DNA from 3 places in the Bacillus sp. LR--39 genome. Region 1 is predicted to be linked to each of the others. Evidence: riboswitches for the same ligand, from Rfam matches in the RefSeq annotation. Region 1 holds a riboswitch; each other region holds the start of a gene.
The links. Region 1 has a riboswitch for S-adenosylmethionine ahead of ACWHAR_RS08415 (methionine biosynthesis PLP-dependent protein). Riboswitches for the same ligand answer to the same signal wherever they lie in the genome.
Positions count from the first base shown of each region.

Region 2: another riboswitch for S-adenosylmethionine. It lies ahead of ACWHAR_RS06525 (phosphoadenylyl-sulfate reductase); the one in region 1 lies ahead of ACWHAR_RS08415 (methionine biosynthesis PLP-dependent protein).
Region 3: another riboswitch for S-adenosylmethionine. It lies ahead of mtnW (2,3-diketo-5-methylthiopentyl-1-phosphate enolase); the one in region 1 lies ahead of ACWHAR_RS08415 (methionine biosynthesis PLP-dependent protein).

Region 1 is NZ_JBSIOT010000001.1:1,773,060-1,783,393, forward strand. Features, by position in the region: gene ACWHAR_RS08400 (hypothetical protein) at 1-185, shown strand, start outside; tRNA gene ACWHAR_RS08405 (tRNA-Val) at 429-501, opposite strand; gene metC (cystathionine beta-lyase) at 641-1,816, opposite strand; gene ACWHAR_RS08415 (methionine biosynthesis PLP-dependent protein) at 1,809-2,930, opposite strand; SAM riboswitch class I at 3,000-3,125, opposite strand; gene ACWHAR_RS08420 (esterase family protein) at 3,300-4,022, shown strand; gene ACWHAR_RS08425 (YjcG family protein) at 4,048-4,563, shown strand; gene ACWHAR_RS08430 (GNAT family N-acetyltransferase) at 4,568-4,999, shown strand; gene ACWHAR_RS08435 (AbrB/MazE/SpoVT family DNA-binding domain-containing protein) at 5,160-5,393, shown strand; gene ACWHAR_RS08440 (ABC transporter ATP-binding protein) at 5,394-6,131, shown strand; gene ACWHAR_RS08445 (ABC transporter permease) at 6,124-6,846, shown strand; gene bla (subclass B1 metallo-beta-lactamase) at 6,888-7,637, opposite strand; gene ACWHAR_RS08455 (hypothetical protein) at 7,707-7,961, opposite strand; gene ACWHAR_RS08460 (ATP-dependent helicase) at 8,082-10,334, shown strand, end outside.
Region 2 is NZ_JBSIOT010000001.1:1,362,838-1,373,171, reverse strand. Features, by position in the region: gene carB (carbamoyl-phosphate synthase (glutamine-hydrolyzing) large subunit) at 1-1,896, shown strand, start outside; gene ACWHAR_RS06545 (dihydroorotate dehydrogenase electron transfer subunit) at 1,893-2,663, shown strand; gene ACWHAR_RS06540 (dihydroorotate dehydrogenase) at 2,663-3,598, shown strand; gene pyrF (orotidine-5'-phosphate decarboxylase) at 3,567-4,286, shown strand; gene pyrE (orotate phosphoribosyltransferase) at 4,283-4,915, shown strand; SAM riboswitch class I at 5,017-5,121, shown strand; gene ACWHAR_RS06525 (phosphoadenylyl-sulfate reductase) at 5,249-5,950, shown strand; gene ACWHAR_RS06520 (inorganic phosphate transporter) at 5,963-7,027, shown strand; gene sat (sulfate adenylyltransferase) at 7,076-8,224, shown strand; gene cysC (adenylyl-sulfate kinase) at 8,238-8,831, shown strand; gene cobA (uroporphyrinogen-III C-methyltransferase) at 8,956-9,729, shown strand; gene ACWHAR_RS06500 (sirohydrochlorin chelatase) at 9,730-10,334, shown strand, end outside.
Region 3 is NZ_JBSIOT010000001.1:1,600,541-1,610,874, forward strand. Features, by position in the region: gene clpE (ATP-dependent protease ATP-binding subunit ClpE) at 1-858, shown strand, start outside; gene motA (flagellar motor stator protein MotA) at 1,028-1,843, shown strand; gene motB (flagellar motor protein MotB) at 1,815-2,600, shown strand; gene ACWHAR_RS07500 (MarR family winged helix-turn-helix transcriptional regulator) at 2,636-3,082, opposite strand; gene ACWHAR_RS07505 (ATP-binding protein) at 3,281-4,798, shown strand; gene ACWHAR_RS07510 (aspartyl-phosphate phosphatase Spo0E family protein) at 5,009-5,269, opposite strand; gene ACWHAR_RS07515 (1,2-dihydroxy-3-keto-5-methylthiopentene dioxygenase) at 5,549-6,085, opposite strand; gene ACWHAR_RS07520 (methylthioribulose 1-phosphate dehydratase) at 6,101-6,730, opposite strand; gene mtnX (2-hydroxy-3-keto-5-methylthiopentenyl-1-phosphate phosphatase) at 6,688-7,392, opposite strand; gene mtnW (2,3-diketo-5-methylthiopentyl-1-phosphate enolase) at 7,389-8,603, opposite strand; SAM riboswitch class I at 8,685-8,784, opposite strand; gene ACWHAR_RS07535 (pyridoxal phosphate-dependent aminotransferase) at 8,821-10,017, opposite strand; gene ACWHAR_RS07540 (carbon-nitrogen family hydrolase) at 10,109-10,334, shown strand, end outside.

The sequences.
Region 1 (10,334 bases):
CTTCTGAAGAATATGAGATTCAACTAAATACAACCATTGCATATATAAAAGAAGATCAAACAGTCATAGAACACCTTTATACAGAAAATGAAAACGATAGAAGCTCCATGGAGACAGAAAAATCCAAAAAACTTATACTCGATTGGAGAGACAAGATCCCCCAAAGGTATAAGAGTGATGATTGAAACTTTAGGTCCCTTGAAATTCAAGGGACCTTTTTATTACTTAATACCGCTTCAAGTTTCACTTTGTTTTCGATCCGCAGTTCTATCTGGAGAACTCATTAGGAACGGTCTGACGAATTTTTGGTTTTCAGTGCATAATAGCAATCAATGCCATTTCCTTGCCCTTCTTACTGGAATAATGTAAGTCTCTAGAGCTGTTTCAATAAAAAATAAAAAACCCTTGCTACGCAAGGGTTTTGGCTATGATTCCGACTGGGCTCGAACCAGCGACCTCTACCCTGTCAAGGTAGCGCTCTCCCAGCTGAGCTACGGAATCATGATATGTATGTGTTGCTGGGTATGTTGTTGTCTCTCTGACATTTATAATTATATCTCCTGATTTCTCATTCGTCAACACTTTTTTTATCTAAAATAAAAAAAAGGGCGCGTCGCAAAATTGACGGCGCCCTTTTCGTTTATGATCTCACTTGGGCGGGGGTTATTTTTTTCAATGCCTGTTCGAAGTCCCGTTCTAAATCTTCGGCGTTTTCGACTCCGACGCTCAGGCGCAGAAGGCCGTCTGTGATGCCGCGTTTCTCCCTCTCTGCTTTCGGCATGGCGGCATGCGACATGGCTGCAGGGTATGAGAGAATGGACTCGACGGCGCCGAGGCTGACGGCAAATACCGGAAGCGATACGTTTTCGACCAGCTTTTTGACGGCTTCTTTGCTTTCCAATTCAAAGGACAGGACGGCGCCCGCTCCGCTCGCTTGACGTTTATGGGTATCGGCTCCCGGGTGTCCGGCAAGGCCGGGATAGTAAACGTTTTTGACTGCGGGATGCCCGTCAAAATAGGCAGCCAGCCGCTCAGCCGTCCGGCTCGCTTTTTCCAGTCTGACCTGCAATGTTTTTAAGCCGCGCAGCACGAGCCAGCAATCTTGCACGCCAAGGACGGCGCCGAACGAGTTTTGCAGCTTATACAGCTGATTGCCGAGCTCTTCATCTTTTACGGCGGCAAGGCCTGACAGCACATCACTGTGTCCGCTCAGGAATTTTGTTGCGCTGTGAAGCACAATATCAACGCCGAGATCAAGCGGACGCTGCAGTGCAGGTGTCATGAATGTATTATCCAGAAAGGTCAGACAGCCGTTTTCTTTTGCAAGCTGGACAACCGCTTTAATATCAGTAATTCCAAGTGTCGGATTTGACGGTGTTTCCATATAAATGACCTTTGTGTTCGGCTGGATATTCCGCGCCACTTCGTTGATATCCGTCATATCGACAAAGGTATGTTCGATCCCGAAACGGGACAGAACCTCAGTCACCATGCGGAATGTTCCGCCGTACACATCCTCCGTGACGAGAACATGGTCGCCTTGGGATAAGAGCAGAAACGCCGTCGAAATCGCCGCCATTCCGGAGCTGAAAGCAAATCCTCTCGTTCCGCCTTCAAGACCTGCGATCGTTTCTTCAAGCGCTGTTCTTGTCGGTGTGCCTGAGCGGCTGTAGTCATATGTCCCGAATTCTTCAAATGAAGACTGATGGAATGTGGAAGCATGCTGGATCGGGACGCTGACGGCTCCGGTGGCTCCGTCTGTTTTAAATGGATTGTGCACGAGCTGGGTTTCCAGCGTCCAATTGTGATTACTCATATGATACGGCCCCCTCTTTTACTTGCTGTAATGCCTGCTTTACATCCCGCTTCAAATCTTCTGCATGTTCAATGCCCACTGAAAATCTCAGCAGACGGTTGCAGACGCCGTTTGCGATACGGATGTCTTCCGGAATGTCCATGTGCGTCTGCGTCGCGGGATATGTAATAAAGCTTTCCACCCCGCCGAGACTTTCTGCGAAACAGATCGTTTTCAGCGCCTTTAAAAACGGATTGACCCATTCCTCTTTTTGCAGCCGGAAAGACAGCATCCCGCCTTTTCCGGGATATAACACGTCGGCAATTTCTTCTTCCTGTTCTAAAAATTCTGCAAGTTCACGGGCGTTTTCTTCATGACGGCGCATTCTGAGTCCGAGTGTTTTCATCCCTCTCATTAAAAGCCACGAATCAAACGGCGGGAGAACCGCGCCGATCGCATTTTGGTGATTAAACATGATCTCGCCGAGCTCTTCATCCTTAACGACAGCCAGACCGGCAAGGAGATCATTGTGCCCCGCTAAATATTTTGTGGCGCTGTGAATGACGATGTCCGCTCCCAGTTCAAGCGGGCGCTGGAGCACCGGGGTATAAAACGTATTATCCACAATTAAAAGCAGGCCGGCTTCTTTCGTAATCCGGGCGATTTTTTCAATGTCCGCCTCCTGCATTAACGGGTTTGTCGGTGTTTCAACAAATACCGCTTTCGTATTTTCCGTTATTTTGGAGCGTAAACAGTCTTCATCGCTGAAATCATCGTAAATAAAGCTTAAGCCGTATTTTCTCCATTCGTTTTCAAACAAACGGTACGTGCCTCCGTATAAATCGGAGGATACAATCAATTCATCCCCGCTTTTAAATAAAGCCATAATGGTTTGAATGGCTGCCATTCCCGAGCTGAAAGCAAATCCTCTCGCACCGTTTTCCAACACGGCGATGGCGTCTTCGACGAGCTGGCGTGTCGGGTTTTTCGTGCGCACGTAATCAAAACCTGTAGATTCTCCTATTCCTCTATGGCGGTAAGCGGTGGACAGATAAATCGGCGGACTGACCGTTCCCGTTGCTTCTTCGCTTCTATTTCCGATTTGGGCTAATTTTGTATCAACATGCTGCGTCATCAGTAAGCACCATCCTTTTTCAAAAATAAAAAAGCCCCCTCTTCATAAGAAGAAGGAGCTTTTCTCTTCCTCTTATCTTCCAAGCATGTGAATCGCTTGCTGGATTTAGCACCTTGGCACTTTGCCTTCCCGCGGCAAAGCAAACCGGTTGCTGAGGTTTCAAAGGGCCAGTCCCTCCACCTCTCGTGATAAGAATATTGTTTTGTATTTTCTGATTGTTCTATATTAACGCACTATAAAATGAATTTCAATAACTTTTTATTTATCTGAACTCTCGCAAGAAGTGCATCTGAAGAAAGAAATTTCTAATAATTCATGGTACAATAGGAAAAAACCATCAAGACAAGAAGCGGCCTGGAGGAATGCGATGTGGCATCAAAAAACGGAATCATTCATGAGAAAAAACTTTTCTCCCATGAGCTTGAAGAGGAAATGACCGTTTTGGTCTACCTGCCCGCCACCTTCTCCCCCCTGTATAAATATCATACGGTCATCGCTCAGGACGGCCATGATTATTTCAGATTAGGGAGAATTGGGCGGCAGGCGGAAGAGCTTATGTCAAAAGGGGAAATTGACCGCTGCATCATTATCGGCGTCCCTTATAAAAATGTGCGGGAGCGAAGAAACACATACCATCCAGAAGGCTCTAAGTTCGCCTCATATAAGCGATTTATCGCAAATGAGCTCGTTCCTTTTATCGACAAAGAATACCCGACTTATCAAGTCGGATACGGCCGCACCATGATCGGGGATTCCCTCGGCGGAACCGTTTCGCTCATGACGGCGATTGACTATCCGAACATGTTTGGAAACGTCATCATGCAGTCTCCGTATGTTGACGGGCACGTGCTGGATGCCGTCCGGCAGTCGGAGGATCTCAAACAGATTTCCGTCTATCATCAAATCGGAGAAAAAGAAACCGGCGTTCACACGACAGACGGCCAGGTTCTTGATTTCACCGCGCCGAACGAAGAGCTCAAACAGCTGCTGGAAAGCAAACAGTCTGAATACACGTATGAAACCTTCGACGGGGATCATAAATGGACCTACTGGCAGCCGCTCATCACGCCGGCGCTGAAAAAAATGCTGTAACCATTCATTTAAGGAGGGAACTTTCATGAAATACGGTATTGTTTTATTTCCATCAAAAAAATTACAGGATCTCGCAAACTCGTACCGGAAACGCTACGACCCGAGCTACGCGCTCATTCCTCCGCACCTGACGCTAAGAGATCCGTTTGAAGCGACAGAACAGGAAATCGAGCAGGTCGTATCACAGCTGAGACAGACGGCGAAAGAGTCGCATCCGCTCGTTCTGAAAATCACAAAATACAGCTCGTTTTCTCCTGTGAATAATGTGATATATATGAAAGCGGAGCCGACGGAGGAATTAAAATCTCTGAGTGAGAAATGCTACTCAGGAGCATTATCCGGCGAGCCGGAATACAGCTTCGTTCCGCATGTCACGGTCGGCCAGAAGCTGTCGTCAGATGAACATTCCGACGTACTCGGACAGCTGAAAATGCAGGACATTTCCCACGAAGAAGTCATCGACCGTTTTCACTTGCTCTATCAGTTGGATAACGGCTCATGGACTGTGTACGAAACATTTTTATTAGGCGGAGGAGAATAACTGTTTGGAATCCATCATCGCAAAAACTGAAAAACAGCTGAACGACGCTTTTTTCGTCAGAAAAGAGGTCTTCGTTAAAGAACAGCACGTTCCGGAAGAAGAAGAGATTGATCAATTCGAGGACACGTCAGAGCATATAGTCATATATGACGGCGGCCAGCCGGTCGGAGCCGGCAGATGGCGCATGAAAGACGGGCATGGAAAATTAGAACGCATCTGCGTGATGAAAAGCCATCGTTCTTCAGGCGTCGGAGCCATCATTATGCAGGCGCTTGAAAAAGCGGCGGCAGCCAAGGGCGCCGACAGCTTTATCTTACATGCGCAGACGCAGGCAGTTCCGTTTTACGAAAAACAAGGATACCGCGTCACATCCGGCGAAGAATTTCTCGATGCGGGCATCCCCCATCTGGAAATGATAAAGAAACACAAACGATAAAATCAAAAGCACTCCTGTTGATATGGCAGGAGTGCTTTTTTTATGAAAATAATACTATTTCATGAATTTTATTGAATTTTATGGAATTTTAATGTATGTTTAGTATACTAAGTATTACAATTCATACAAAAAATACAATTCATATTTCGGAGGGATAAACATGACGGCACCAAAAGGAAAGCATATATTCGGGACTGTTAAAGTGGGCACAAAAGGACAGATTGTCATTCCTAAAGAAGCAAGAGATGTTTTCGATATAAATCCGGGGGATTCACTGCTTATGCTTGGGGATGACCAGCAAGGTATCGCACTTGTTAAACAAGAACTCTTTTTCGAATTTGCAAAAGATATTTTAAACGCTAAGCAAATCGATGAAGATAGTGAGGATGAGTAAATGCACGCGATTGAGCTGAAGCAATTAACGAAACATTATAAAGAAACCGCCGCCGTTGACCGTCTTGAGTTCTCAATTGAGAAAGGGGAATTTTTCGCATTACTCGGTGAGAACGGAGCCGGAAAAACGACATTAATCAGTATGCTTTGCGGACTCCTTTCTCCGGATGACGGTGATGCATCAGTGCTTGGACACAGTATTTTGACTGATTTGGATAAAATAAAACCGAAATTGAATATGTCCCCGCAGGAAACAGCCATCGCTCCTCATCTAACCGTACGGGAAAACTTAGAGTTTATAGCCGGAGTCTACGGAATTCCGAAAAAAGAAGCAAAAAAAAGAACAGATGAGATGCTCGAATTGTTTCAATTAAAAGAGAAAGAAAGAGCAAAAACAAAAACATTATCAGGAGGAATGCAGCGCCGCCTCAGCATCGCAATGGGAATGATCACCAAGCCGGATATTTATTTCTTAGATGAACCGACATTAGGGCTGGACGTCCGTTCACGCCGCGAGTTGTGGAAAAATCTTGAGGCATTAAAGGGAGACATGACGATTATATTAACGACACACTATTTAGAAGAGGCTGAAGCCCTGGCAGATCGTATTTGCATTTTAGAAAATGGGACTTTAAAAGCACTGGGCACGGCGGAGGCTCTGAAAAAGCAAACTCATTCAGCCACATTTGAAGATGCCTTTTTAGCGATTTGTGACGGGGAGGCGGGTCTTTATGCTTGATTTCGCCATTCGCAACCGCAAAGAAATTTTTCGTGACCCCCTGTCTATTATCCTTGGAATCGCACTGCCTGTTATTCTATTGTTTCTGTTTACGGCGATTGAAAAAAATGCGCCGCTTGATACCTTTAAAATTCAGCACTTAGCACCCGGACTCATTGTTTTCGGTTTCGCTTTCCTTACAATGTTCTCTGCATTGCTGATCGCAAAAGACAAACAGACCGCCCTTTTGACCCGTTTGTTTGCTTCCCCTTTAAAAACAGCCGATTATGTCATCGGTTATGCAATGCCGATGCTGCCGTTAGCCATTTTACAAATCGTCATTTGTTTTATCGCAGCAGCGGCTGCCGGTTTATCCGCCGAGTGGATGAATCTTCTCGCAGGTATCGCTGTCTTGCTGCCGATTGCGATGATGTCCGTTTTCTTCGGTTTATGTTTAGGGGCTGTGTTTACGGACAAACAAATTTCAGGTATCGGAACGATTTATATTACACTCGTGCAATTTCTGGGCGGGGCTTGGATGGAGGTGAGCCTGCTCGGTGACACATTCAAACATATCGCTTATGCCTTACCGTTTATTCACTCGATCGAGCTGGCTCAGGAAGTCATATCCGGAGATTATTCTTCCTTTCATCAGCATATTTGGCCGATAGCGGGATATACCGTTTTGGCGCTTGCACTTGCTTTCCTCAGTTTTATGAAAATCAGGAAGAGATAAAAAAAGCCGGCACTCCGTAATGGGAGCGCCGGTCTTCTTTATTACGTTTCTTTCAGAAGGTTTATCGTATGCGGCAGCAGACGGTCATCCCCCGGACTGCCATGGCCCGGAACGACAATGCTGATGTCCTGATATCTTTTCATGACTTTGCTGACGGCGCGCGGCCACTGATCCGGATAAAAGCCCGGAGTAGGCACGATTTCCTTTGTTTCTAAAGCCTTGATTAAGCATCCGCCGAATAAGAGCTTATCCTCAGGCAGCCAGACGGGAATATTGTCTTCCGTATGCCCTTTTCCCGGATAAAACGTTTCAATTTTCATATCGCCGAACTGCAGCTTTGTCACGTTTTTCAAATCTCCGAGCGGCCGGTCATATCCCTGCTGTCGGGCGAAGTCGGCGGTCAGCTTCGTGCTGTGCACCTTTACCCCGTATTTGTACAGGGTGTTCAGACCGCCGATACGATCGTCATGGGCGTGTGTCACAATGGCATCGGTCATCCTTTTGCCGGGAAACCGCTGTTTTATTTGTGTCATTAATTGCTCTGTGAGACTGTCATTCCACGGAGTATCAATCAGTACGATTCCTTTTGAAGTCTCAAGAAGCAATCCGTTCGCAGGGACGGGACTTCCGTCTGCCGTACCGGTGCTTGTATGCATCCAGACATGCGGCGCCAGCTGTGTGAGAGTGACATCTTTTGCTGCGGAGCCCTCCGCCGCGTGTGCCGGTTTCATTCCGGCAGTAAAGAGGCCGAATAGAAATAACCCCGCAATTAATAATGAAAGCTTTCTCAAATTGAATCATTCCTTTCCGTATCTTTCATATATACGACTCAAAAAAAGCCCGGATATTTCCGGGCTTTTTCACACGTATTGATTTATCAGCCGGCCTTTTCCCATGATTTGCGGCAGACGGGAAAGAGAGCGCTTACGTTTTTCCTCATGTACTTTCTTTTCTGCGGCTGCGGTATTTTCCTGGCGGCGCTCCACCTCTCTGTACAACCTGTCATTGGCGAGGGCGGCCGCTTTCGTAATGCCGGCGTAATCAGGCTTATAACCCGCTGCCCGGTTTGCGTATTGAGAATACTGCTGGTTTTGAATCCGTCCTGCATAAATCATATGTACCCCTCCCCTTCGCTTTTCATTTCCCTTAATCTTACTTTTTGAAACGCGGTTCTTTTGTTATGATATTCTTTGTCTATCAAATGGATGAACACCTTTTAATGGGAGGACCCCTTTTTGAAATGCGCCCGACTGAATAACCGAACGATACATTTACATACATATTCCAGAGAACATTACCAATTCCTTTTTGAAGAAGCTCAAAAAGGAAATATTTTTTGCGCACATTGTGACCAGCCCGTCTTGATGCGGCTTTCGATTTTAGAGCAGCCGGCATTTTATCACCGGCAAAAGGGAGACTTCACCGCCTGTGAAAAAGCATGCGCGGCCGAGGAACCGCAAGCGGAGAAAGAAAAAGAAGAGTATAAGGAAGCCGGCATGTTCCGCCTGCCGAAAGGAAAAGCGATTTCAGAGAATCCGAAACCGATCGTCTCAGAATGGAAAAGCCCGAAAAAAGTGCCTGCGGCCGAACCGTTTTCACCAACATCCGAGGCGGCTGATACATCTTTGTTTCCCGGCATCGGCCTGAACCGTGAACAGATGAAGGCAGTTACTGAAACGGACGGGCCTTTATTAGTGCTTGCCGGAGCGGGAAGCGGAAAAACGAGGGTGCTGACAGCACGCGCCGCCCATATGATTGAACACCTCGGCATTTCACCTGAGAATATGCTGCTTGTGACCTTTACGACAAAAGCCGTCGCCGAAATGAAAGAGCGGATGGCGAATGAGTACGGTCTGGCAGCCGGAAAAGTCTCCCGTCTCGTGACCGGAACATTCCACAGTTTTTTCTATAAAATACTCTATCATTATGATTCTTCAAAATGGAACGGCAGCCAGCTTTTAAAAATGGAGTGGCAAAAAGAGCAATATGTGAAAAAGGCGCTCTATGAAGAAAATTTGGATGAAAAAGAGTTTCCCGTCGACCAGGCGCTTCAGCTTATCGGCTGCTGGAAAAACACGTATCTCCCCCATGAGACCATTCCGCTTGCGGACGACTGGGAGAAAAAAGTGTACAGGCTCTACGAACATTACGAACGGCAGAAGCGGGAAAAACGGCAATTTGATTTTGATGACATGGCACAAGGCTGTTATGAACTGTTTCAAAGCCGGCCTGATATTCTCGCGCAGTACCAAAACAGATTTTCTCATATCTTGATTGATGAGTTTCAAGATATCAACCCTGTTCAGTACAACATTATGCAAATGATCGCAAGTCCTGAGAATAACCTGTGCTGCGTGGGTGATGACGACCAATCCATTTATGCGTTCCGCGGCAGCAGCCCGTCTTTCATTCTTGATTTTCAAAAGGATTATCCGGCAGCAAAGACCATTTACTTAACGGCAAATTACCGATCGCCGCATCCGATCGTCTCAAGCGCTCATGCCGTCGTAAAGAAAAATAAAAAACGGTATGAAAAAACACTTTCTGCCGTCAAAGACGGCGTTCACAATCCCGTGATGTTTTATCCTTACGATGAAGAAGAAGAAGCGACCATGATTGTTTCAGATATGAAAGAGAAAATTCAAAACGGGGCGAGCCCTGACGATTTTGCCGTGCTTTACCGGACAAACAGCGCCGGACGGGCCATTTATGAAAGACTGCATCAATCATCGATTCCTTATCATGCCGACCGGGGCGTTCAGACGTTCTACAGCCGCAGAATCGTACGCCAGATCCTCGCCTACTTATATGCGAGTCAGAATGAAGATGATCCGGATGCGGTGAAAGACCTGCTGCCCGCCTTATTTTTAAAGCAATCCGCCCTGCAAACGTTAAAGGCGCTGTCAATCACGGAAGATTGCACGATGATTAAGGCACTGACGAAACTGCCTGACCTGAAGCCTTTTCAAATAGGGAAGATCAAGCAGATCGTTCCGTTTTTCGCAAGCATCCGAACAATGAAGCCGGTTGAAGCCATCACCTTTGCAGAAAGCAAAATGGGTTTTTCCGAGTATTTAAAAAAACGGGGCAATGAGGGAAACAAACTGGAAAAAGGCTCTGATGATCTCAGGGATGTCAAAGTGGCCGCCAAAAAATTCAAAACCATTCCCGATTTTCTTGCGCATGTCGATCATATGCGCGCCGCTGAGAATCTGAAAACCGATGAAAACGGCGTCGAACTGCTGACCATTCATCGCTCTAAAGGTCTTGAATTCAATACGGTCTATATTTTAGGCGCGGCTGACGGCTCGATCCCCCATGACTTCGCGCTTGAGACGGCGAGACAGGGCGATCCCGCTCCGCTCGAAGAAGAAAGACGGCTTCTGTATGTCGCAATGACAAGGGCCATGCAGCATTTATATGTATCTTGTCCCGCGTACAGGCGGGGAAAAACAGCGCGCAGCTCAAGATTTCTCGAGCCCCTTCTT
Region 2 (10,334 bases), 410 kb from region 1:
AGAGGCTATACAGTGGAGCAGCTTCATGAGTTTTCCGCAATTGACGTATTCTTTTTGCACAAGCTCTGTAAGCTGGTCGCTTTTGAAACAGAGCTGAAAGCGGAAAAAGGCAGCCTCGCCGTCCTTCAGACAGCGAAGGAACTCGGTTTCTCCGACAAATATATCAGCCGGGAATGGAATATGCCGGAACAAGAGCTGTATCAAATGCGAAAAGAAGCAGACATCAAGCCTGTATATAAAATGGTGGATACATGCGCGGCGGAATTCGAATCAGAAACCCCGTACTTCTACAGCACATATGAGGAAGAGAACGAGTCTGAGGTTACTTCGAGAAAAAGCGTCGTCGTCCTCGGTTCCGGCCCGATCCGTATCGGACAGGGCGTCGAATTTGACTATGCGACCGTTCATTCTGTCTGGGCAATCAAGCAGGCAGGCTATGAAGCGATTATTATCAACAACAATCCTGAGACGGTGTCTACTGATTTCAGCATATCAGACAAACTGTATTTTGAACCGCTGACGGTTGAAGATGTCATGCACATCATCGATTTGGAACAGCCGGAAGGCGTTGTTGTCCAATTCGGCGGCCAGACGGCGATCAACCTTGCGGAAGAATTGAGCGCCCGCGGCGTCAAAATTCTCGGCACATCACTTGAAGATTTAGACCGTGCGGAAGACCGGGATAAGTTCGAGCAGGCGCTTGAGGCGCTGAATGTGCCGCAGCCGCTCGGAAAAACCGCCGTGTCGGTGAACGAAGCGGTCAAAATCGCCGCATCCATCGGCTATCCGGTACTTGTCCGCCCTTCGTATGTGCTCGGCGGCCGGGCGATGGAAATCGTCTATCACGAAGAAGAGCTGCTTCACTATATGAAAAACGCGGTCAAAATCAACCCGCAGCATCCGGTGTTAATCGACCGTTATCTGACGGGGAAAGAAATCGAAGTCGATGCCGTATCTGACGGCGAAACAGTCGTTATTCCGGGGATTATGGAGCATATCGAGCGGGCCGGCGTCCATTCAGGGGATTCAATCGCCGTCTATCCGCCTCAGTCTTTAAGCGAAGACATTAAGAAAAAAATCGAACAATACACTGTAGCCTTGGCAAAAGGCCTTAACATCATCGGGTTGCTGAACATCCAGTTCGTACTGTCGCAAGGTGAGGTGTATGTGCTTGAGGTAAATCCGCGGTCAAGCAGAACCGTGCCGTTCTTAAGCAAAATCACAAAAATCCCAATGGCGAACCTGGCGACAAAGGTCATTCTCGGCCAAAAGCTTGCTGATTTCGGCTATCAAGAGGGGCTGCAGCCTGAACAGCAGGGGGTATTCGTGAAAGCGCCTGTCTTCTCATTCGCGAAGCTGAGAAGAGTGGATATCACGTTAGGCCCTGAAATGAAGTCGACGGGAGAGGTCATGGGCAAAGATTCAACCCTGGAAAAAGCGCTCTATAAAGCGCTGATTGCCTCTGGCATTCAAATCCCGAACTACGGCTCAGTGCTGTTGACCGTTGCCGATAAAGATAAAGAAGAAGGACTGCTGATCGCTAAGCGGTTCCACGCCATCGGCTATAAAATCTTGGCGACGGAAGGAACGGCGGCTTATTTGAAAGACGCTCAGATTCCGGCTCAAGTCGTCGGAAAAATCGGCGAAGAAGGGAAAAATCTGCTCGATGTCATCAGAAACGGCGAAGCGCAATTTGTCATCAATACGCTGACAAAGGGCAAACAGCCGGCCAGAGACGGCTTCAGAATCCGCCGCGAATCCGTTGAAAACGGAGTCGCCTGCCTGACATCTTTAGATACGGCCGAAGCCATTTTGCGGGTGTTGGAAAGCATGACATTCCGGGCGGATCATATGCCTGCATCCGAAACCAATCAAAAGGCGGCAGTCACGATATGAAGAAAGCGCATTTGACTGTTCAATCCAACTTAGAAATTGCCGACCGGGTTTATAAGATGGTGCTGAAAGGAGAGCTTGTCCGGCACCTTACCGAGCCGGGTCAATTTCTTCATCTGAAGGTGAGTGACGCGGTCACGCCGCTATTAAGAAGACCGCTCAGCATTGCGGACGTCAATTTCGCTGCGAATGAAGTATCCGTTATCTACAGAGCTGACGGTGAGGGAACGCGTCTTTTGTCCGAGAAAAAAGAGGGCGGCAGGATAGACGTTCTCGGCCCTCTCGGCAACGGGTTCCCCGTCCGGCGGATTGAACCCGGCAAAACCGCGCTGTTAGTCGGAGGCGGAGTCGGGGTTCCGCCTTTGCAGGAACTGTCAAAGCGCCTGACGGAAAAAGGCGTAAACGTCATTCATGTGCTTGGATTTCAATCAGCAAAGGGTGTTTTTTACGAACAGGAATGTCGTGCGTACGGAGACACCTATGTGGCGACGGCTGACGGAACATATGGAGAGAAAGGGTTTGTCACCGATGTCATCCGTGAACAGCAGCTCGAATTCGATGTCCTGCTAAGCTGCGGACCGACACCGATGCTGAAAGCTCTGAAGCAGCAGTACGGCCATAAAGAGGTTTATCTTTCGATGGAAGAGCGGATGGGCTGCGGCATCGGTGCCTGCTTCGCCTGCGTGTGCCGCACGGGTGAAAGCGATACATCCTATGTAAAGGTCTGCCTTGACGGGCCGGTATTTAAAGCTGAGGAGGTGGCGCTGTAATGTTAGAGGTGAATCTGCCGGGTCTCCAATTGAAAAATCCGATCATCCCCGCTTCCGGATGTTTCGGATTCGGGAAAGAATATGCCGGATTTTACGATTTATCATGTCTCGGAGGCATTATGATTAAAGCAACGACGAATGAAGCCCGCTTCGGAAATCCGACGCCGAGAGTGGCGGAGACAAGCGCGGGAATGCTGAATGCCATCGGACTGCAAAATCCCGGCCTTGAGCATGTGCTCAATCATGAGCTACCTTGGCTCGAACAATTTGACACGCCGATTATCGCAAATGTCGCCGGTTCTCAGGTGGACGACTATAAAGAAGTGGCCGAGCACATCAGCCAAGCGCCGAATGTGCATGCGCTTGAGCTTAACATTTCATGTCCGAATGTCAAAACGGGGGGGATTGCTTTTGGTACTGATCCCGTCATGGCGGCCGAACTGACAAAAGCGGTGAAAGAAGTTTCCGCAGTGCCTGTGTATGTGAAGCTTTCGCCTAATGTCGCAAACATAACCGAAATTGCCAAAGCGATTGAAGCGGCCGGTGCTGACGGTCTGACGATGATTAATACTCTCATCGGGATGAGGCTCGATCTCAAGACGGGCCGGCCGATCTTAGCAAATAAAACGGGCGGACTGTCAGGCCCGGCGATCAAACCGGTCGCCATCCGGATGGTATACGAAGTCAGCCAGGCCGTTCAAATTCCGATTATCGGGATGGGCGGCGTTCAGACCGCAGAGGATGCATTAGAATTTCTTCTTGCGGGAGCAAGTGCGGTTGCCGTCGGCACGGCAAACTTCGTCAATCCGTTCGTCTGCCCGGAAATCATAGAACAGCTTCCCCGTGTGCTGCGCCAACACGGCTTTCAATCTGTAAGTGAATGCATCGGAAGGAGCTGGAAACATGAAAAACAACCTGCCCATCATCGCGCTTGATTTTGCATCAGGGGAAGAGACTTTAACGTTTTTAGACTTGTTTGAAAAGGAAAGGCTTTTTGTCAAAACGGGGATGGAACTTTTTTATCAGGAAGGCCCCGCCATCATTCACCAATTAAAAGAACGGAACTGTGATATATTTTTAGATTTAAAGCTTCATGATATCCCGACTACGGTCAATAAAGCGATGAAGCGGCTGGCCGGCCTCGGCGTTGATCTCGTCAATGTGCATGCAGCAGGGGGCGCACGCATGATGCGCGCGGCCCTTGAGGGGCTTGAAGAAGGCACGCCGGCAGGCAGAAAACGCCCGTCTTTAATCGCGGTGACGCAGCTGACCAGCACTTCAGAGCAGGTGGCGAAGGAAGAGCTTCTGCTGCATAAGCCGCTGTTAGAAACGGTTGTGCATTACGGCAAAATGGCGGAAGAGTGCGGGCTGGACGGAGTGGTATGTTCGGTACATGAAACAAAAGCCATTTATGAAGCGGTCCGGCCTTCATTTCTGACAGTCACGCCGGGCATCCGCACGGCCAGTGACGCAGCTGACGATCAAGTCCGGACGGCGACTCCGTCATTTGCGAAAGAAAACGGTTCGTCAGCGATCGTCGTGGGCCGCTCAATTACAAAAGCGGAAAACCCCGTTGAAGCATATGAAGCAATTAAACTGGAATGGGAGGGCGTTCGCCGATGAAACAGGCTATCGCAAAACATCTATTACACATTGAAGCTGTCTTTTTACGCCCGAATGAGCCGTTTACGTGGGCGAGCGGCATTTTATCACCGATCTATTGTGACAACCGTCTGACATTGTCGTATCCAAAAGTGAGAAATGATGTGGCGGACGGGCTCGGCAAACTGCTGAAAGAGCATTTCCCCGAGGCGGAGATGATCGCGGGCACTGCAACGGCGGGCATTCCGCATGCTGCGCTTCTAGCAGACCGTACAGGCGCGCCGATGTGCTACGTCAGAAGCAAACCGAAAGCGCACGGCAAAGGAAATCAAATAGAAGGCGCCATTAAGAAAGGACAAAAAACAGTCGTGATTGAAGACTTGATTTCTACCGGGGGCAGCGTGCTTGAAGCTGCGGCGGCCCTTCAAAGAGAGGGCGCGGAAGTCCTCGGCGTCATTTCCATTTTTACATACGGACTGCCGAAAGCAAAAGAAGCCTTTAAAAAAGCGGGTCTTCCTTATTACTCGTTAACGGATTATGACACGCTGATTGAAGTCGCGCTTGCAAACGGAACGATACATTCAGATGACATTGAAAAACTGAAATCATGGAAACAGAATCCCGAGTCAAAAGATTGGTTTAAAAAATAATGACAATAAAAACAGGCCTCAGGGCCTGTTTTATTATTCCTATCAAAAAACTCGGGTTGACTTCTGTTAGAATTGTGCTAAAATTTAGTACAAATCTAAAAAGCTTATCAAGAGCGGCTGAGGGACTGGACCGATGACGCCCGGCAACCTGCGTGTCATGCAAGGTGCCGCATCCAGAAAAATGCACAGCATTTTGAAGATAAGGGCTATACCGGGTCACTGTCTTTCATTCCGCTGGATTGAAAGTTTTTTATATGAAAAAAAGATTGAGGGATAAGACAACCGGCAGAAAGCAACAGCTGTTTGATTGTCTCCGGGAGGAGGAAAGGAAAAATGCTAACGTATGACACATGGGAAGAGCCGGCGATTACATTTCCGGAAGACGATTCCTATAAAGGCGCGCTGTCCGTTTTAAAATGGGCATACGGCCACTACGGAGACCAGCTTGTTTACGCGTGCAGCTTCGGGATTGAAGGCATCGTCCTGATCGATTTAATTTCTAAAGTAAAGAAAGACGCGGAAATCGTGTTTCTCGATACGGGTCTTCACTTTAAAGAAACATATGAAACGATCGAAAAAGTGAAAGAACGTTATCCGGGGCTGAACATTATCCTGAAAAAGCCAAGCCTTACTCTTGAAGAACAAGCCGAGGCTCACGGAGATAAACTGTGGGAAAGAGAACCGAACCAGTGCTGCTACATCAGAAAAATTCTGCCGTTAAGAGAAGCGCTCGCGGGGCATCCGGCATGGCTGTCCGGTCTTCGCCGGGATCAAGGGCCGAGCCGGGCGAATACGAATTTCCTGAATAAAGACGACAAGTTTCAATCGATTAAAGTATGCCCGCTGATCCATTGGACATGGAAAGACATCTGGAGATATACTTCCAAGCATGAGCTGGATTACAATATCCTCCATGATCAGGGGTATCCGAGCATCGGCTGTGAACCGTGCACTTCACCTGCGTTTACCGCGGAAGATTTGCGGAGCGGCAGATGGAACGGCATGGCGAAAACAGAATGCGGACTGCATGAATAAAGGAGCTGCACGATGGAATTAGCCGCTATTTTATTCTGCCTGTTTTTTGCCATGAATATCGGAGCCAGCGGAGCCGCGGCTTCAATGGGAGTCGCTTACGGGTCCGGCGCCGTTAAAAAGAAAACGTATGCGCTGATCATCTGCGCGGCCGGAGTCCTGTCAGGGGCGGTTATCGGCGGCGGTGAAGTCGTTAAGACGATCAGCGGCGGAATCATTCCCGAACAAACCATTACGCTCACCATTGTCTGCATTATTATCGGATCGGCGGCGCTATCGTTATTCACGGCGAATGTGCTGGGCATTCCGCTGTCGACGAGTGAGGTCACTGTCGGGGCGATTGTCGGTGTCGGCGTCGCGTACAAAGTATTGTTTTTACAGCATCTTTTGGTCATCGTGAGTTTTTGGGTGCTCGTACCGTTTGTCGCGTTCTGTTTCACGTTTCTCGTCTCGAAGGTATTCAGTTCTCTGAATATTCGAGTCATTTCGAATCGGAAACAGAAGATTTTAGGGATTGTGCTGCTGATTGCGGGGTTTTGGGAAGCTTTTTCAGCCGGAATGAACAATGTCGCAAATGCGGTGGGCCCTCTGGTTGCGGCGGGCGTGCTCAGCGTGTCCAAAGGAACGCTATACGGAGGCATCTTTGTCGCTTTCGGCGCTCTGCTTTTAGGACGTAAAGTGCTTGAAACCAACGGGAAAAAGATTACGAGATTTTCAGCCGGAGAAGGCATACTGCTTTCAGGAACCGGCGCGGGGCTTGTCATTATCAGTTCCGTCTTCGGTCTGCCGGTCCCATTGGCGCAAGTCACATCATCATCAATTATCGGTATCGGAATGGCCAAAAACGGGCCGAACGTTTTTCATAAAGAAGTCGTGAAAACGATGCTCAAAGTATGGGTCGTTTCGCCGTTTTTGTCACTGTCGATTTCGTATCTGCTTGTCTCCCTGCTGTTAAAAGGAGATTACTATTCCATCTTTATGATGGCCAGCGTGCTTTTGGCAGCTGGCGGAGCCGCCAGTCTGATGAAAGCCATCCGAAAAGAGAAACGCTCTGTCCATGAACAAGGCGGAGGCATTTAACTATTAATCTGAGTTTATTTATCTGTTAACTGGGAGGAATCATGTATTATGAGTTTAGCACCGCACGGAGGAACATTAATTAATCGGGTGAATGAGCAGTATGATCTTACATCCGTCCAAAAAGAAATTGAGCTTGATTTGATTTCGTTCGCTGATTTAGAGCTGATCGGGATCGGGGGGTACAGCCCGATTGAAGGATTTTTCACAGAAAAAGATTACGTGTCAGTCGTTGAAAATATGCGTCTGGCATCCGGGGCTGTCTGGTCCCTGCCGATCACGCTTCCGGTCGATTCAGAAAAAGCGGCTGAGCTTGCCGTCGGCGACACGGTGAAATTGACTTACGGCGGAGAAACATACGGCGTAGTCGACATCGAAGATATTTATACGCCGGATAAACAAAAAGAAGCCGTTCACGTGTATAAAACCGATGATGCCGCGCATCCGGGCGTGAAAAAATTATTTTCACGCGGCGATACGTATGTCGGCGGGCCGATCACATTAATTAAAAAAGCGTCAAAGCAGTTTCCCGAGTTTACATTTGAACCTGCCGATACAAGACGAAGCTTCGAAGAAAAGGGCTGGAAAACCATTGTCGGTTTCCAAACGAGAAATCCGGTCCACCGCGCCCACGAATATATCCAAAAAACCGCGCTTGAGACGGTAGACGGTCTGTTTTTGAACCCGCTCGTCGGTGAAACAAAATCAGATGATATTCCGGCGGATGTCAGAATGGAAAGCTACCAGGTGCTGCTCGATCATTATTATCCGAAAGACCGCGTTTTCCTCGGCGTATTTTTGGCGGCTATGCGGTATGCGGGGCCGAGAGAAGCCATTTTCCACGCGCTTGTCCGCAAAAACTACGGCTGCACGCATTTCATCGTCGGCCGCGATCATGCCGGCGTCGGTGATTACTACGGCACATATGAAGCGCAAGAGCTGTTTGATCAATTTACAGCGGATGAACTCGGGATTACACCGATGAAATTCGAGCACAGCTTCTTCTGCCGGAAATGCGGTAACATGGGAACGGCCAAAACATGCCCGCATGAAAGAGAAGACCACGTCATTCTGTCAGGAACAAAGGTCAGAGAGATGCTGCGAAGCGGCGTCATGCCGCCGGCGGAATTCAGCCGTCCTGAAGTTGTCGAGGTGTTGATTAAAGGGCTGAAAACGAAAGAAGAAGCAGGCGTTTCTTAAGGAGGAAAATAGAGTGACAAATCGTGATATCGTGTGGCATGAAGCCTCAATAACGAAAGAAGAATACCAGCAGAAAAACAAGCATAAAAGCTCTATCCTCTGGCTGACGGGCTTAAGCGGTTCAGGGAAATCCACGATTGCAAACGCCGCAGCGCGCGAGCTGTTTGAACAAGGCTATCAAGTCATCGTGCTTGATGGTGATAACATCCGCCACGGCTTAAACAAGGACTTAGGTTTTTCCGATGATGACCGCAAGGAAAATATACGCCGCATCGGGGAAGTGGCGAAGCTTTTCGTTCAGCAGGGAACCATCGTCATCACGGCTTTTATTTCTCCGTTCCGTGAGGACAGAGATCAAGTGAGAGAGCTTGTGGCAGAGGGCGAATTTAATGAAATCTATGTTAAATGCGACCTCGATATATGTGAAAAGCGCGATCCGAAAGGTTTATATAAAAAAGCAAGAAATGGTGAAATTCCGTTCTTTACGGGGATCGACTCACCGTATGAAGAGCCGAAAGCGCCTGAGCTCGTACTTGATTCAGGCAAATGTGAACGCGAAGAATGCACCGGAAGACTGGTTGACTTTGTGAAAAACAGCTTAGCATAATAGGTCCAAAAAGGCCGCGCAATCAGCCGGATATCCCCCGCAATGGCGGGATATGGTAAAATAGCTGAAGTGCGGCCTCGCGGCTGTTCTGGGAAGAGTTCAAAACGGATCGGGGAGACATGCTATGGGGAAAGTATTTATCGTTGGAGCCGGTCCGGGAGATCCGGACTTATTAACGGTGAAGGCAATGAAAGCCATACAGAAAGCGGACGTTATATTATATGACAGATTGGTAAGCAAAGAGATTTTACAGTATGCCGGAGAAGAGGCGGATCTGATTTACTGCGGCAAGCTCCCGGATTTTCACATTATGAAACAGGATACGATCAACCGTTTCCTTGTGAAGTATGCGAAAAAAGGAAAAACCGTTGTAAGGCTCAAGGGAGGCGACCCGTTTGTTTTCGGCCGCGGAGGCGAAGAAGCGGAGGCTCTCGCGCAAAACGCCATTCCGTTTGAGATCGTTCCCGGCATTACATCAGGAATCGCGGCTGCTGCTTATGCCGGCATTCCCGTGACGCATAGAGAGGCGAGCTCCAATGTCGCATTCGTTACGGGACATTATAAACAAGAAGACGACTTTGAAGAAAAATGGAAAGCGCTGGCGACGGGCATTGATACGCTGGTGATTTATATGGGAATTAAAAATATCCGGCAGATTGAAAGAATGCTGCTGGAAAACGGCAGAGACGCCGGCACCCCGGCAGCCTTTATTCATTGGGGAACGACGGACAGGCAAAAAACAGTCGTCTGCACCGTCGGCACGCTTTCAGACACCGTGATAAAAGAAGAAATCAAAAACCCGAGCTTAATTGTTATCGGTGATGTCGTCAATTATCACTGCAAACTGGACTGGTATGCATCTGATCAGAAAAATCTGGATTTGAGCGAGGCGTTGTAAATGAAGCAGGCGATTTTATACATCGGGCACGGAAGCAGGCTGAAAAAAGCGCAGACAGAGTCGGCGGCGTTTTTAAAAGGGTGCATGCCGCACGCTGACGCTCCCATTCAGGAAATTTGTTTTTTAGAACTGCAGGAACCGTCTATTGAAGCGGGATTTGAAGCATGTGTCAGACAAGGCGCCACTCATATTGCGGCCGTGCCTTTGCTGCTGTTGACCGCTGCCCACGCAAAACATGACATTCCGGCTGAAATCGCCCGTGCGGCGGCCCTGCATCCCGATATAAAAGTGACATATGGTGTTCCGATCGGAGTGGACGATGAAGTCGTAAAAGCGGTGCATCATCGCATTGAAGATACCGGAGTGCCCATTGAGCAGGCGAAAGTGGTGCTGATCGGAAGAGGAAGCGCAGATCCGGCAGTTAAAAACGCAGTCAGTGAGATTGCCGGAAAACTTGAGGCGATTACACCTGTTAAAGAAGTCATCCCTTGTTTTTTAACAGCATGTGACCCGCATTATAAAGAAGTGTTTGCCGGCCTTGAAGAGGATGACGGAGCACCCGTTTTTATCGTTCCATATCTTCTGTTTACCGGGCTTTTAATGAC
Region 3 (10,334 bases), 170 kb from region 1:
GAAAAAGCCGTGAAAAAAGTGGCGAAAGCGGTCAGACGAAGCCGCGCCGGCTTAAAATCCAAAAACAGACCTGTCGGCTCCTTCCTCTTTGTCGGACCGACCGGAGTCGGAAAAACCGAGTTATCAAAGACACTCGCAGATGAACTGTTCGGTACAAAAGATTCCATTATCCGTCTCGATATGAGTGAATACATGGAAAAACACGCCGTATCAAAAATTATCGGTTCACCGCCGGGATATGTCGGACACGATGAAGCCGGGCAATTAACGGAAAAAGTGCGCCGCAATCCGTACAGCATCGTGCTGCTCGATGAGATTGAAAAAGCCCACCCTGATGTCCAGCATATGTTTCTGCAGATTATGGAGGACGGCCGTCTGACAGACAGCCAGGGCAGAACGGTCAGCTTCAAAGATACCGTTTTGATTATGACAAGCAACGCTGGAACCGGCGAAAAACAGGTGAAAGTGGGATTCCAATCTGAAGAGAGCGTCCTGGAAGAACAAACGCTGATTGATTCACTGAGCGCGTTCTTCAAACCGGAGTTTTTAAACCGGTTTGACAGCATTATTGAATTCCAATCCCTGAAAAAAGAACATCTCGTGAAAATCGTCAGCCTGCTTCTCACAGAGCTTGAAGACACATTAAAAGAGCGCGGCATCAGCCTGAACGTCACCGATGATGCGAAAGAAAAAATCGCTGAAATCGGCTACCACCCAGCTTTCGGAGCACGCCCGCTCAGAAGAACCATCCAAGAATTGATCGAGGACGAAATGACAGATCTCTTATTGGATGACAACGAAATAAAAGCCTTCCATGTCGTAATGGAAGAGGACGGCATCAAAGTCCGGGCACAATAACAAAAAAGCGGTTCCCTTCTCGCGGGGAGCCGCTTTTTTGTTTCTATCTCCATGCCGGAAGGGAGAAACTGTGAAGAATTCGGGAACAATTTCTCAATCACCCTAAAGTTCCATGCACTGCCACCGATATTAACCATAGAAAGCTAGTATAAAGGATTTGGTGAAAACTATGGATAAAACATCGATTATCGGTATCATCCTCGCCTTGATTGCTTTAAGCGTGGGCATGGTGCTGAAAGGGGTCAGCTTAAGCGCACTCGCTAACCCGGCAGCTATTCTGATTATTTTGTTCGGTACGATTTCTGCGGTGATCATCGCATTCCCCGGAAAAGAAATCAAAAAAGTGCCTGCCCTTTTTAAAGTGCTGTTTAAAGAAAACAAACAGCTGACAATTGCGCAATTAATTCCTATGTTCTCTCAATGGGCGCAAATCGCCAGACGTGAAGGTCTGCTCGCATTGGAAGCAAGCATTGAAGACGTGGATGACGCATTTTTGAAAAACGGCCTGAGCATGGCGGTTGACGGACAAAGCGCAGAATTTATCAGAGATATTATGACTGAGGAAGTTGAAGCGATGGAAGACAGACACCAGGCCGGCGCAGCCATCTTTACACAAGCCGGCACATATGCGCCGACACTCGGCGTTTTGGGTGCGGTCATCGGCCTTATCGCCGCTCTTTCCAACATGAACAATACCGAGGCGCTCGGACATGCCATCAGTGCGGCGTTTGTCGCCACCCTTCTCGGGATTTTCACAGGATATGTACTATGGCATCCCTTCGCCAACAAACTGAAACGCAAATCAAAGCAGGAAGTCAAACTGCGTGAAATCATGATCGAAGGCGTTCTGTCAGTGCTTGAAGGACAGGCCCCGAAAGTGATCGAACAAAAACTTCTCATGTATCTTCCTGCGAATGAACGCGCAAAAGTCGCTGAACAAGAAGGAGAGGCAAACAATGGCGAGAAAAAAGAAGAAGAAGCATGATGACGAGCATGTGGATGAGTCTTGGCTGATCCCGTACGCGGATTTGCTCACCCTTCTTTTGGCTCTGTTCATTGTATTGTTCGCCATGAGCTCGGTCGATGCGGCGAAATTCCAAATGCTGTCTAAATCATTTAACGCCGTGTTTACCGGAGGCACGGGTGTTCTTGAATATTCAAGCGTCACTCCTCCTGAAAACGAAAAAGACGGCGTTGATCAGTTAAAAAAAGACAAGGAAAAAGATAAAGAACAGAAAAAGAAAGAAAGAGAAGCAGCCGACCGCGAAGAACTTGAAGGCGTGCAAAAGCAAGTCAATCAATTTATAAAAAATAAAAAGCTTGAAACTCAGCTGGAAACAAAGCTGACTAAAGAAGGACTCTTAATTACCATTAAAGACAGTATCTTTTTTGATTCCGGACGGGCGGATATCCGTCAGGAAGATATTCCGCTTGCCAAGGAAATCTCGAATCTCCTTGTGCTGAATCCGCCGAGGAACATTATCATCAGCGGACATACGGACAATGTGCCGATTAAAAACTCACAATATCAATCTAACTGGCATTTAAGCGTCATGCGGGCCGTCAACTTCATGGCTATTCTCACGGAAAACCCGAAACTTGACGCAAAAGTATTCAGCGCCAAAGGTTTCGGAGAGTATAAACCGGCCGTGTCGAACAAAACCGCTGAAGGGCGCAGCAAAAACAGGCGCGTCGAGGTATTGATACAGCCTAGAAACGCCGCGACTGACCAAAATCAGTAATATAAAAAAGGAAGCCTTTCAAATGGCTTCCTTTTTTATTTCTGATGAAAATGTTTTGCGTTTAACCCCACTCTTTTCAGCATTTCCGTACACATTTCTATCTCTTCATCACTCAGCACACTGATCATTTCCTTAATTTCTTCAGCATGATCAGGGAAAATATCGTCCAAAAGACGGATTCCCTTTTCAGAAATCTGTGCGAAAGTCACTCTTCTGTCAGTCGGCGAGGCTTTTCTGATGAGAAGTTCTTTTTTCTCTAATTTGTCAACAACGTATGTAATACTTCCGCTCGCTAATAAAATTTTGTCGCCGATCTGCTGAAGCGGCTGGTTGCCTTTGTGGTACAGCAGCTCAAGCACCGCAAATTCCGTCGGGTTCAGACCGTGCTTATGAATATGTTTATTCATATGGTCGTTAATAGATCGGTACGCACGTGACAGTACAATAAATAATTTCAATGAGTTTTCTGTTTTATCCGTCATACATTCAATCATCCTTTTACAAAAGAAACCGTTACAGAGAAACATTAATAAACAAAATGAAAAATGTCAACAAAAATGTTTCCAAAATTTCTCTTCTTTTTGTCTGACCTTAATAAAATAATTTGTTTTTCTATCATTTTGGTTATTTTTTCTTATTAAAGAAGTATAAAGATGATATAATACCTCTATTCAAGTGTAATGTTGGAGCGATGCAGAGTGAATACATTTAAAGGTGCCCGGGGAAAGATCAAGCTTTATCTCATATTGGTGATCATCCCGGCACTTATTATCAGCTTTTTCATTTATGAAAAAGAAAAGCAGAAAATAGCCGATAAACACATACAGGAAGCCAGTATGATGCTCAACCTTCACCGCAATAAGCTCAATTATTTAATCGGTGAAACAAAAGCCCGGATGACAACACTTGCGATCGCTGTCGATAAGCCTGTCAATGAAGAAAAGATCATTGACATTCTCGATCAGGCTTTTGAGGATGAACCCAGATTCAGCGGACTGTATATGCTGAATTCCAAAGGTGATGTCATCGCAAGCACGACTGATCTGAAATCAAAGGTGAATTTGGCCGACAGACCGTATTTTACGAAGGCGAAAAAGACGAAAAAAACGGTCATCACAAATGACTACTCCAGCAGAATTACAGGCCAGCGCATCTTCACGATCTGCGTGCCGGTGTTAGACGCAAAACGGGAAGTCACGGATTATTTAGTAGCCGCCATACAAGTCGATTATTTGAGAAATATGATCAATATGCTGAGCCCTGACGTTTATGTCAAGGCAACCAATCAGAATAAAGTGATATTTGCCAGCGGACGGGCTGATCAATCAGAAGGTGTGAAACCGGTCAGCGGCTATCTGGATGATATTAATTGGAATATCAATGTTTATCCGAAACCGGTTGAGCTGAATGAGCTGACCAAAAGCGTGCTGCTGCCGATGTCCAGTATTGCCGTGCTGCTGAATATTCTGTTCATTCTCGTTCAATATTATCTGCTTAAGCGCAAGACCCAGCTGGAGCGCGCTCAAAATGAAGCGCAGAAATTGGAGCTGATCGGAACGCTTGCCGCCAGCACCGCCCATGAAATCCGCAACCCGCTTACAGGGATCAGCGGCTTCATTCAGCTTTTGCAGAAAAAATACAAATCGGAGGAAGATCAGCTGTATTTCTCAATTATTGAGCAGGAGATTAAACGGATCAATCAGATTGTCAGTGAGTTTTTAGTGCTTGGAAAACCCACTGCTGAACGGTTGGAAGTGAACTCGCTGCAGGATATTCTTGATGAGATTATGCCGATTATTTATTCTGAAGGGAATCTGTATAATGTGGAAGTGAATGTGGAGATTCTCGTCAATCGGCCGCTCAAGGTCAACTGCACGAAAGACCATATTAAACAGGTGATTTTAAATGTCGCGAAAAACGCTTTGGAATCCATGCAGGAAGGCGGCCGGCTGTCCATCTATTTAGAAGCCCGCGATCATAAAGCAGTCATTAAGGTGGCCGACAACGGAATGGGCATTTCTGAAGATATGCTTGAACACATTTTTCTTCCGTTTGTAACGTCAAAGGAAAAAGGCACCGGCCTCGGCCTTGTCGTATGTAAACGAATCATGCTGATGTACGGCGGTTCAATTGACATTCAAAGCGAAGTCGATAAGGGCACAGAGGTCACCATTACCCTCCCTGCCGCTTCTCGATGAAAAAAACACCCTGGATCGGGGTGTTTTTCATTTAAAGAAGAATATGTGTAAGAGGATATACCAGAGGAACGGCATCATGGCCGGCAGATAGTACGAGGCGCTTCGTGAGCCGTGCCAGCGGAAAAATGTGCTGACTGTACGCGGTCATCTTTCGGATGCGGCGCTTGATCAGGAAGCGCATTCAGTCTTCGTTATCTGTTTTATCATCAATCATTTGTTTGCTTCATATGCAGGCATGACGTCACCGCGGGAGAACAAGCCTATTTTCTTCACAAGGCCCTGTATTCCTTGGTGATGTGTGCGATCACGGTTTACCAGCTGCTGATACGCATTCATCAGACAGTCCAGTTCCTGGCTGTGCCTGATCGTGTCATATCCTGTAAACCCTTGCCTGTTAGCCGCATCTATCATCATTTTTCTTTTTTTATCAATAGATACAAGCAATTTTTCTTGTTCAGAATAACTGCCCATTCACTTCACCCCTCACCGCTAAAAGAATAGGAAACAAGTTTGATTGGGTTATTGAGCATTATTACAGATTATACTTTATTTGTAAACATTTTTTTACTAAATAACTTATTTTTTCATTTCGTATTGGAATCTTTGCATGAATACGAGAATAATACCCATTCGGGTAATGATATAAACAGAATGCGGCATATTCAAGATTTAAAAAACAGCCACAGCTGACTTTACATTACAATAAAAAACCTCTCATGCCGGCGGGGGCATGAGAGGTTCGGACGTCTATCAGTTTTGCACACTTTCATTCTCGTAAATCGGCACCCAGCCCTCAGTCGTCACGAAGATTCGGATTGCGACGACCCGGCGGTCTTCCTGAAGCGTAAAGTAGTGGCGGATGTTCTCCGGAACTGAAATCAAATCTCCCGGATTTAAACGAACGTCGAAAAATGTGCCGTCTTTGCCTTGAATGACGAAGATGCCGTGTCCGCTGACGATAAAGCGGACTTCATCATCCGTGTGGTGATGTTCTCTTTGGAAATTTTTTAATAATTCATCAAGATTCGGCGTGGTATCTGATAAAGAAATGACATCCTGAGACTGATATCCGCGCCGGGCTGAAATGTCCTGAATCTCCGTGTCAAACGCCGCGAGAATCCGTTCTTTTTCATCTTCGGTTAGATCGAATTTTTCCGAAAGCCCAGACGGAAGTTTTTCAATGTTCCACTGCTCATAGATCACCTCTTGTTCGTCTAAGAAGCGCGCTACTTCTTCCTGTTTTTCAATGAGCGTATTCTTTTCGTCATGAATTCTGATGGTCGCCATTTTCTATTCCTCCTTTTATTTTACCAGCTGCGGACGAAGTGACAGAAGCTTGAGGTGACAGCTGAATAAAAATTCATAGGCTTCCAGCACCCTTTTCGCTTCAAATGCGGTCCGCCCCCATGCCGTAATGCCGTGATTGCGGATTAACACCGCGCCTGCGCCGGCGTCCGCATGGTGTGCGAAGTTTTCGGCCAATGCCGGGATGTGCGCCGGATTGTCAATGATCGGAACGGTCACGGACGCGTTTTCCTCCCATAATCCGAGCGCCTTAATCATCTCCTGCCCCTGAAAAGTGATTTGTTTTTCATCCCCGTAAAGCTCTGAGATGACATTATTATTGACGGTATGGACATGCAGACAGCAGCCGGCGTCTGTCTTTTGGTATAAGTAAGTATGGAGAAGCGTTTCCGCTGAGGGTTTTAAAGAATGGCCGGTCTCAGCGGGCTTCCCGTTCTTATCGATTAAGAGAAAATCTTCGTCTGTTTCTTTTCGTTTGTCTTTTCCGCTCGCCGTAACGAGAAAAGTCAGCGGCCCGTCGGATACTTTGATGGAAAGATTCCCGCTCGTTGCCGGGAACCAGTCTCTTTCGGCCAGTTCGCGTTTTACCTCGGCAAGTTCGCGCCAGCGTTCTTCTTTTGCAGCCATGCCTGCACCTCCCCGATGTTTTCAATGCCTGTTTTCACCTCATGAAAATCTTGAAAAGGCAGATGCCGGAGGCCGAGTTCTTTGCATTCAGTCAAAAGATAATCTCTCGCAAAGCACATATCCGATAACTTTGCAGCCTCGACATCCGTGACCGAATCACCGATCATAACGAGAAATTTCTGCTGATCGGATAGCTTACGGATGACTGACGGTTTGCAGCAGCCGCATTGATTGGTACATTCTCCGTCACAGGCGTGCGGCCAGTCTATATGAATATATTCATTGTCAAAGGATGCATGATTGCAGAAAATCCGCTCCTTTTCTACGATCCCTTCCAAAAGCGGATGCACAAAAAAGTCCATTCCCCCGCTTACGATATAAAACGGGAGGCCGTTTGACCGGACAAACGAGACAAAATCCAAAAAGCCGTCCCGTATTTTCGCATCCTTCAGGATAAAACCGGTCAGTTCTTCTTTTAAGCTGCTCGGCAGCAGTCCGAACATCCGTCCGACTCCTTCTTGGATTGATATGCTTTTAGACAGAACACCGTCTTTTATTTCAAGCCACTCAGGAGGCGCGAATTCTTTCATCATGCTGACAATGTTGTCGTTCATGGTGACCGTTCCGTCGAAATCACAAATAATCAGCGGTGTGCGGGTCATACGGCTTCCACCCTTCCCCATTTGTCTAACGCGAGCTGAAGATCTTTGCACGACGCGGCTTTTTCTTCAATCGGCTGTGCTTCAAGCACCGCATCAATGACGGCGCGGAACGCTTTTCCGCCGCCCTCGGCTCCTTTCGGATGGCCGTGAATGCCTCCGCCGGCATTGATGATGTAATCGATGCCGAAATCGCGCATCAATAATGGCACCATACCGGGGTGAATGCCTGCTGACGGGACGGCAAACGACGGATGAAAGACATCGTCTTTTACACATTCATCATGGATTGCAAGTGCGGACTCCTTCGGAAGAGCAACGGATCCGTAAGGTGACGGAAATAAACTGAAATCAGCGCCGCAATAGCGGTTCAGCTTGCCGAGCAAAAGCGCATGCGACAAGCCGTAAACGGGAGATGATGTGAACGCGCCGCTGACTGCCGGATGCGCCATGATCGGAAGCGGGATTTCCCTGTCTTCAGCAAGGCTCTGCATCACATCTAAACCGTAAGCGAACACATTCAATAAAAGCGCGTCCGCCCCGAGTTCTGCCGCGCGCCTCGCTTTATCCCGCAATTCAGCGGTCCTTCCCGTAAGGTTTACGGCATACAGCGTTTTATGCCCCGTCTCCTCCCGGGTTTCCTTCAGGACTTGTTTTCCTTCGATAATGCGGGTTTCAAACGGAGCCAGTTCATTTTCAAAGAAAATTTCGTCATCTTTAATCAGATCCACGCCGCCGAGCGCCTGCTGTCTGAGCTGATCTTTAATGTCGGCGAGATCCCGTCCGATCACGCCTTTAAATATGCTCATCAGAAGCGGTCTTTCAAATTCGCCCAGCAGTTTGCGGATGCCGTATATACCGAATTTCGGCCCGGGAAGGGAGCGTTTAAACCCTTCGGAAAATTCAAGATCAGTCAATTTTATTTTTCCGTCCAGTGACAGCTTTCCGAATACCGTCGTCAGGACGGCCGGGATATCTCTTGAAAAGTTCGCCTCGGGATAGGCGATGGTGATGACGGATTGTGTTTCGTTTTCTGAGGTTCCTTCTTTCTCCTCAACTTTTACGACCCGCCCTTTATGTTTTCTGAGCTGTTCCTGCTTCACCAGGGGCAGTTCAGTCCAGGAGCCTACCGTCAGCCCCGCCGCAATCTGTTCCGCCCGCTTTTCACTGTCCGTTGTGTCTGTCAGAAGATATGTTGCCAATACTTCGCTCATGCGTGAACGCCTCTCTTTCTTTCGCAAAACATAAAAAAACCTCTTCCGTATGAGCAGAAAGAGGCTTCGTGTTATGTCCGAATCTTATCTCTCAGCTCCTGCTGCAAGAATTAGCACCGTGCTTTATCAGTCGGTTGCCGGGCTTCATCGGGCTCGTCCCTCTGCCTGCTCTTGATAAGAATAATGATTTTATAAAGTATTTTGAATTATCGCATTGTTATCCTGATATGTCAATGCTTTTTCGGGTGAAAAGATTCAGTTTCCCGATCCGTTCCGCAGCTTCTTTAAGTCTTTCTTCACTTGTCAGAAGACCGACTCTTATATAGCCTTCCCCCCATTTTCCGAACCCGTTTCCCGCAGCGACCGCGACATCCGCTTTCTCGAGCAGCAGGTCTGAAAACGACTGTGACGTATAACCGTCAGGCACAGGGAGCCATGCAAAAAAGGAGCCCGCCGGAGCCGTCACATCCCAGCCGATATCGCGGCAGGCTTCAATCCATGCATTACGTCTCGATTCATATCTGTCATTTTGCGCTGCGACGCATGCCTGATCCGCTAAAAGAGCGGCTGCCGCCGCCTGCTGCGCCGCGGGAAACAGGCTGACAAACATATGATCCTGATAAAGGTTGATCGCTTCGATGACAGAAGCGTTTCCGACGGCAAATCCGACCCGCCAGCCCGCCATATTATACGTTTTGGACAAGGTATAGATTTCGATTCCCGTCTCTTTTGCGCCTTCGGTCTGCAAAAAGCTCAGCGGTTTATGCCCGTCAAAGCCGACGGCTCCGTACGCGAAATCATGAACGACACAAATGCCGTTTTGTTCCGCAAAACCGACCGTCTCCTCGAAAAACGCCTCTGTTGCCACAGCGCCGGTCGGATTATTCGGATAATTGAGATACAGCAGCTTCGCCTCGCTCCGCACCTTTTCAGGAATTACGCTGTAATCAGGGAGAAACCCTCTTTCTTCTGTCAGCGGCATCATTTCCATTTTCGCTTTCGCAAGGGCGACGCCTGACCAGTAATCAGGATATCCGGGATCAGGCACCAGAATGGTATCTCCCGGGTTTAAAAGACATTGCGGAAGCTCAACAAGTCCCGCCTTGCCTCCGAACAGCACGGCGACTTCCGTTTCCGGATCAAGCGTGACCCCGTACTCCCTTTCATAAAATGCAGCGGCTGCTTTTTTGAAGCTGTAAGCGCCCCGGAATGATGAGTATTTATGATTTTCCGGCCTTTCGACGGCGCGCTTCATTTCTTCAACGATATGCTGAGGCGTCGGCTGATCAGGGTTTCCCTGCCCTAAATTGATGACATCTCTGCCTTCTTTCAGCTTTTGATTCACTTTTTGCACCAATGATGCGAAAAATTGTTCCGGCAGCTGTTTGAGTACATCTGAGATTTCAAAGTTCATATTTTCACCTTCTAAAAATGTCTTGAAATGATAGTCCATCATCATATATGGTTAAATAAAAAAAGTAAAGAGAAACTTGAGGTGTTAAAAAATGAAATGGACCGTTTCCTGTTTGCAATTTGATATTTCATACGGAAATCCTTCAGAAAACTTTAAAAAAGCAGAATCTTTGATTAAGCAAGAAAGCCGCCATGCGGATGTAATCGTGCTTCCTGAGTTGTGGACGACCGGCTATGATCTCACACGGCTAGACCAGCTGGCGGATGAAAACGGCAAAGTTTCGGAACAATGGCTTAAAGAAACGGCAAAAACATACA